2 regions of the Micromonospora sp. NPDC049523 genome follow, and region 2 is predicted to be linked to the other one. Evidence: riboswitches for the same ligand, from Rfam matches in the RefSeq annotation. Region 2 holds a riboswitch; the other holds the start of a gene.
What was found. A riboswitch is a leader RNA that binds a small molecule or an ion and turns the genes downstream of it on or off. The one in region 2 is predicted to bind S-adenosylhomocysteine.
Positions count from the first base shown of each region.

Region 1: it holds a riboswitch for S-adenosylhomocysteine, as region 2 does, so the genes downstream of both, metH (methionine synthase) here and ahcY (adenosylhomocysteinase) in region 2, are expected to answer to the same signal.

Region 1 covers NZ_JBFAPP010000005.1:284,004-287,410, reverse strand. Annotated here, with positions in the region: gene metH (methionine synthase) at 1-1,652, opposite strand, end outside; S-adenosyl-L-homocysteine riboswitch at 1,669-1,752, opposite strand; gene AB0J90_RS10055 (zf-HC2 domain-containing protein) at 1,870-2,613, opposite strand; gene AB0J90_RS10050 (sigma-70 family RNA polymerase sigma factor) at 2,614-3,129, opposite strand.
Region 2 covers NZ_JBFAPP010000006.1:391,657-395,063, reverse strand. Annotated here, with positions in the region: gene AB0J90_RS12275 (hypothetical protein) at 74-202, shown strand; gene ahcY (adenosylhomocysteinase) at 247-1,707, opposite strand; S-adenosyl-L-homocysteine riboswitch at 1,825-1,899, opposite strand; gene AB0J90_RS12265 (hypothetical protein) at 2,078-2,629, shown strand; gene AB0J90_RS12260 (DUF4097 family beta strand repeat-containing protein) at 2,713-3,407, shown strand, end outside.

The DNA.
Region 1 (3,407 bases), on a different contig from region 2:
TCCTTGATCAGCGGCAGCGCGTCGATGAACGCCTTCGCGTACCCGTTGTGTTCGGCGATGCCGGTCGCCACGGCCAGTACGTTCGGGTCGAAGACGATGTCCTCGGGCGCGAAGCCGGCCTGCTGGGTGAGCAGGTCGTAGGCGCGGGCGCAGATCGACACCTTGCGCTCGACCGTGTCGGCCTGGCCGAGTTCGTCGAAGGCCATCACGACCACGCCGGCTCCGTAGTCGCGGATCCGGCGGGCCTGGGCGAGGAAGGACTCCTCCCCCTCCTTGAGGCTGATCGAGTTGACCACGCCCTTGCCCTGTACGCAGCGCAGCCCGGCCTCCAGCACGCTCCACCGCGAGCTGTCGATCATGACCGGGATCCGGGCGACCTCCGGCTCGGTCGCGATCAGGTTCAGGAAGGTGGTCATCGCCCGCTCGCTGTCGAGCAGGTCGGCGTCCATGTTGACGTCGAGGATGTTGGCGCCGCCGCGTACCTGTTCCAGGGCGACGTCGACCGCGCCCTGGTGGTCGCCGGCCTCGATCAGCCGGCGGAACCGGGCCGAGCCGGTGACGTTCGTCCGCTCGCCGATCATGACGAAGCCGGTGTCGGGACCGATCGCGAACGGCTCCAGCCCGCTGAACCGGGTCTGGGCCGGCGGTGCCGGTACCGGCCGGGTCGGGCGCCCGGCGACCGCGGCGGCGACCTGCGCGATGTGCGCCGGGCTGGTGCCGCAGCAGCCGCCGACGATGTTGACCATCCGGTCGTCGGCGAACTCGCGCAGCAGCCGACCGGTCTCCTCGGGCTGCTGGTCGTAGCCGCCGAAGGCGTTCGGCAGGCCGGCGTTCGGGTGGCAGGCGACGTAGGTGTTGGCGAGCCGGGACAGGTCGGCGACGTGCGGGCGCACCTCGGCGGCGCCGAGCGCGCAGTTGACCCCGACCACCAACGGCTCGGCGTGCTCGATCGAACTCCAGAACGCCTCGACGGTCTGCCCGGACAGGGTTCGGCCGCTCAGGTCGACGATCGTCACCGAGATCCACAGCGGCAGGTCCGGCGCGACCTCACGGGCCGCCGCGATCGCCGCCTTGGCGTTGAGCGTGTCGAAGATCGTCTCGATCATCAGGATGTCGACGCCGCCGTCGGCCAGCGCCCGGATCTGCTCCGCGTACGCGTCCCGGACCCGGTCGAACGACACCGCCCGGTAGGCCGGATCCTCCACCCGCGGCGAGAGCGACAGGGTCACGTTCAGCGGGCCGACCGAGCCGGCGACAAACCGCCCGCCCATTTCGTCGGCGGCCTGCCGGGCCAGTTGGGCACCGCGCAGGTTCATCTCCCGGACCAGCGACTCCAGGCCGTAGTCGGCCTGGGCGATGCTCGTCGCGGTGAAGGTGTTCGTCGTGGTGATGTCCGCGCCGGCCGCCAGGTACTGCCGGTGTACGTCGAGGATCACGTCCGGCCGGGTCAGGTTCAGCAGGTCCGGGTCGCCGGTCACGTCGTGCGAATGGTTCGGCAGCAGCTCGCCCCGGTAGTCCGCGGGGGTGAGCCCGGCACCCTGCAACATCGTGCCCCAGGCCCCGTCCAGCACCACGATGCGCTGGTCCAGCAGCTCACGCAGCGCCCGCGTACGGGACGCCCGATCGTGGTCGCGGCTCGAAGTCGTGTGCATAGGCCACCTCCGCTGTTCAACGGAGGCGCCCTTGCAGTCTGCGGTGAAGCCGGGTCGAGCGTGGCGGGCGTCTTCGCCCGTTGCAGCGCCTCTCGACCTGAAGGACCAAGGGTACGGGATGCGGCGCGGTGAAGCCGAAACTCGGCACTCCGTGGGACGGAGAACTCGACGCACCTCGCAGCCGAGTGGGCTCAGCGCACGTCGTAGCCGAGTGGGCTCAGCGCACGTCGTAGCCGAGCAGCGGGGTGCCGTTGGACCGGAGCACCTCCAGCCGGACCAGGTCCAGGCCGGAGAACCGGGTCGCCCCGGTGAAGGTGACCTCCTCGCCGGGGGCGGCCAGCCAGGATCCGACCTGCTCGGCGGCACCGTCCGGTCCGTACGCCATCAGGCGGTAGGTGTACGTCCTCGGGTGGGTGCCGCTGCTGATGTACTCGCAGCGCATGATCACTTCCGTACCCCACCTGGTGCCGTTGAGTCCGATCTCGGCCCGTACCGGCACCGCGCCGGCCACCGGCTCCATCGCGACCATCCGTACCTGCACGTCGGTGGTGGTCGGGCTGGCGCTGGGCGGGGCGGCCTCGGGGGTCCCCGGACTGCCTCCGAGCAGCTGGTCCGTACCCAGCCCGATCACGACCGCCAGGCAGGCGGCGGCGAGCACCGTGCCGGCGTACCGGTAACGGGTCGTCCGGCGCTGGCGGCGCCGCGCTGTCTGCGCGGCCGTCAGCAGCTCCGGCAGTCGCGACTCGACGGTCGGCGACGGCGCGGTGATCAGCGCCAGCCCGTCGGCGTCCAGCCGGCTCAGCAGCCCCGGCAGGGCCGCGATCTCGGCCACCGCCTGGCGGCAGGACGGGCAGCTGGCGAGGTGTCGCTCGTACGCGGCGCGGTCGGCCGGAGCGAGCGCACCCAGCACGTACGCGCCGTCGTCGAAGGCGAAGTCACACCGCTCGTCGCGCTCGCTCATCTATTGGGTCACCCCCATCTCCGCCAGCACCAACCGTAGGGATCGCAGCGCGTAGTGCGTCCGCGACTTCACCGTGCCCGCCGGTACGCCCAGCCGCGCCGCCGCCTCCGCGACCGATCTTCCCTGGTAGAAGCACTCCACCAGCACCTCGCGGTGGGTCGAGGAGAGCCGCGCGAGCGCCTCGGCGACCATCCACGCCTCCACCGCCCGGTCCGCCTCGTCGGTCGACTGCGGCGGCTCGGGCAGTTCGTCGGTGATCACCTCACCGATCCGGGACGTACGCCGTCGCCAGGCGTCGATCGCGAGGTTGCGGGCGGTGGTGAAGAGCCACGCCCGGACCGAGCCGCGCTCCGGATCCAGCGCCTCCGGATGGCGCCAGGCCCGCAGCAGGGTCTCCTGGACCAGGTCCTCCGCCCGCTGGCGGTCGCCGTTGACCAGGCGCAGGGAGTGCGCGAAGAGCGCCTCGGCGTGCTCGTCGTGCAGCGCGCGCAGGAGTTCGGCGTCCCGGTCGCTGATGGCAACCTCCTCGGTGCCGCACCCGGCGCCGGCACTCCCGACACCCTTGCGAACTGTTCCACGTAATCCGCGGGCGATCGGTTCACCTGCGCCGCCGGTGGTCCCCCCGGTCCCCGTCTGCGCACTTGTTCATGTGGGGTTCACCACAGCGCTGACAGGCGCTCACAGCGCACTCCTAGCGTGCGGCTCACCCACCCGCGCGCTGTTCCCGGGCGCGGCCAGCACTTTTACGTGTAAATGCCTTGATCGCCGACAAAGCGCTCCACCCGATCGTCTGA
Region 2 (3,407 bases):
GCCTTGACGAACTCGGGGCCCCCGATCCGCGTGGCCCGCGCTGATCCCGAGGGTCCTGACCGACCTCGGCGAGATGGCGCCCTCCGTACTCCTTCCCGCCCACTGCACCGGGTGGCGAGCGCAGCGGGCGATGGCGGCCCGCTTCGGAGACGCGTTCGTGCCGAACACGGTCGGCACCGCACTCACGCTCCAGGCGACCTGACCGCTCCGGGAGCCTCGACGGCTCCCGGAGCGGGCTCCGCCGGGTCAGTAACGGTAGTGGTCCGCCTTGTAGGGGCCTTCGACGTCGACGCTGAGGTAGTCGGCCTGCTTCTTGGTCAGGGTCGTCAGGCGTACGCCGAGCGCGTCGAGGTGCAGCCGGGCCACCTTCTCGTCCAGGTGCTTGGGCAGTACGTAGACGTCCTTGGCGTACTCACCGGGCTTGGTGAACAGCTCGATCTGCGCCATCGCCTGGTTGGTGAACGAGTTCGACATGACAAAACTCGGGTGGCCGGTGGCGTTGCCGAGGTTCATCAGCCGGCCCTCGGAGAGGACGATGATCGAGTGTCCGTCCGGGAAGCGCCACTCGTGCACCTGCGGCTTGATCTCCACCCGTTCGATGCCCGGAGTCTGGGCCAGGCCGGCCATGTCGACCTCGAGGTCGAAGTGGCCGACGTTGCCGACGATCGCGTTGTGCTTCATCTTCGCCATGTGCTCGGCCATGATGATGTCGGTGCCGCCGGTGGTGGTGATGAAGATGTCCCCGGTCGACACCACGTCTTCGAGTTCGACGACCTGGAGCCCCTCCATCGCGGCCTGTAGCGCGCAGATCGGGTCGATCTCGGTGACCACGACCCGCGCTCCCTGACCGCGCAGCGACTCGGCCGCGCCCTTGCCGACGTCGCCGTAGCCGCAGACGACCGCGAGCTTGCCGCCGAGCATCACGTCGGTGGCGCGGTTGAGACCGTCGGCGAGCGAGTGGCGAATGCCGTACTTGTTGTCGAACTTCGACTTTGTCACCGAGTCGTTCACGTTGATGGCCGGGAACAGCAATTGGCCGCTGCGGGCCAGCCGGTAGAGCCGACCGACGCCGTTGGTGGTCTCCTCGGTGACGCCGCGCATCTGGCCGACGACCCGGGTGAAGCGTTGGTTGTCGCTGGCCAGGCTGTCGGCGAGGGTCTGCAGGATGAGCTTGTACTCGACGTGGTCGTCCTCGTCGGGCAACGGCACGGCACCGGTCTTCTCGTACTCGAAACCCTTGTGTACGAGCAGCGTGGCGTCGCCCCCGTCGTCGACGATCATGTTCGGGCCCTGCCCGTCACCGAAGTCGAACAGCTGCATGGTGCACCACCAGTACTCCTCCAGGGTCTCGCCCTTCCAGGCGAACACCGGCGTACCGCTGGGCGCCTCGACCGTGCCACCGGGGCCGACGACAACCGCGGCGGCGGCCTCGTCCTGGGTAGAGAAGATGTTGCACGAGACCCAGCGGACCTGGGCGCCGAGCGCGACGAGGGTCTCGATGAGCACGGCGGTCTGGACGGTCATGTGCAGTGAGCCCGCGACCCGTGCTCCGCGCAGTGGTTGGGCGTCGGCGAACTCCCGCCGGATCGCCATCAGGCCGGGCATCTCGTGTTCGGCCAGGCGCATCTGGTGCCGTCCCGCTGCAGCGAGCGACAGGTCCGCCACCGCGAATTCGACACCGTTGATCTCTTGCAGTCGTGCGTTCATGGATTCCTCTTCCGTACTCCGTGATGCTGGAGGTCGGTGGGACGGGGTCCGCACCGGTACGGCGCCGCGACGGTGGTAGCCCGCAGCGCGGCAGAAGATGCCAAAAAGGGCACCTCCTGCTCGGAGGCGCCCTTGTGTCTGGCCACAGATCGAGCGTGGCGGATGGAATCCGTCGCAGCGCCTCTCGACCCGGGCCGCGCCCCGTGGGGCGCCCGCACATCATAACGCGATCGGAACCGCTACCGGGTGGCGCCAGCTCGACGGCACCTGGCACCGCCTGATGCCATGTTGGCGCCAACAGTGCGCCATCCGGCGCCAGCGGCGCCAGATGTGGCTTGCCATGGCGCCATCGTGGTGCCATGATGGTGCCATGGACATCACGCAGTACGTCGACAACCTGCGGCGGCAGCTCGCGGTCGCCGCCGAGGCCGGGGGCGACGACGCCCGCGCCCTCGCCGAGCGCCTGACCGCGCCGCTGGAGTCGGCCGTCCGGCTCACCCTGCTCGACGCGTTGTCGGCAGCGGCGGACGAGATCACCCGCGACCTCGCACCGGGCTCCGTGGACCTCCGCCTGCGGGGCGGCGAGCCGGAGTTCGTGGTGGCGCCACCACCGGCCGCACTGGCGCCGGGACATCTGCCCGGGGACAGCTTCGACGCGTACGAAAGCCCGACCGAGCCCCGGACGGCCGCCGCACCGACCCCCGCGCCGGACGCCGACGACGGCGCCGTCTCGCGGATCAACTTCCGCCTGCCCGAGCAGCTCAAGACCCGGATCGAGGAGGCCGCCGGTCGGGAACGCCTCTCGGTCAACGCCTGGCTGGTCCGGGTCGCCGCCGCCTCGCTCGCGAAGGAGGAACGCGACCGCCAGCCCGAGCGGCAGAACAACTGGGCCGGACAGCACTACACCGGCTGGGTCCGCTAGCCACGGATCGCCATCCGTCACATCACTGCTCCAACCCCGCCACCTCGTAAGACATCCACCAGACCCATCAGGAGGGCACCGCCATGCCTAGTTTCGAAACCCCGGGCCCCATCTCCGCGACGATCGACCTCGTTGTCGGCCGCGCCCGGATCACCGCCAACGACCGCGGCGAGACGGTGGTCGAGGTCCAGCCGAACGACCGTTCCAACGAGCTCGACGTGAAGGCAGCCGAGCAGACGCGGGTCGAGTTCACCGACGGCAAGCTGCTGGTCAAGGCACCGAAGCTGCGTACGCTCTTCAGCAACAAGGTCGGGTCGGTCGACCTGACCGTCGAGCTGCCGACCGGCTCGGACGTGCGCGCCTACGCCTCGCTGGCGGACTTCGACACCGAGGGTCGGCTCGGCGAGTGCCGGTTCAAGACCAGTCTCGGCAACATCGGGCTGGACCGTACCGGCGCGCTGCACGCGCACACCAGCAGCGGTCGGATCACGGTGGGCCACACCACGGGCGACACCGAGGTCACCACCCACTCCGGCGACGTGGAGATCCGCGGGATCGCCGGTCGAGCGGTGATCAAGAACTCCAACGGTGACATCACCATCGGCGAGGTCACCGGTGACCTGCGATCGAACGCGGCCAACGGTGACATCTCCGTCGACCGGGCACTCGGTCCCGTGACGGCCAAGACCGCGAACGGCAACGTCCGCATCGGCGAGGTCGTACGCGGCTCGGTGGTGATCGAGTCCGCCTCCGGTGACCTGGAGGTCGGCATCCGCAG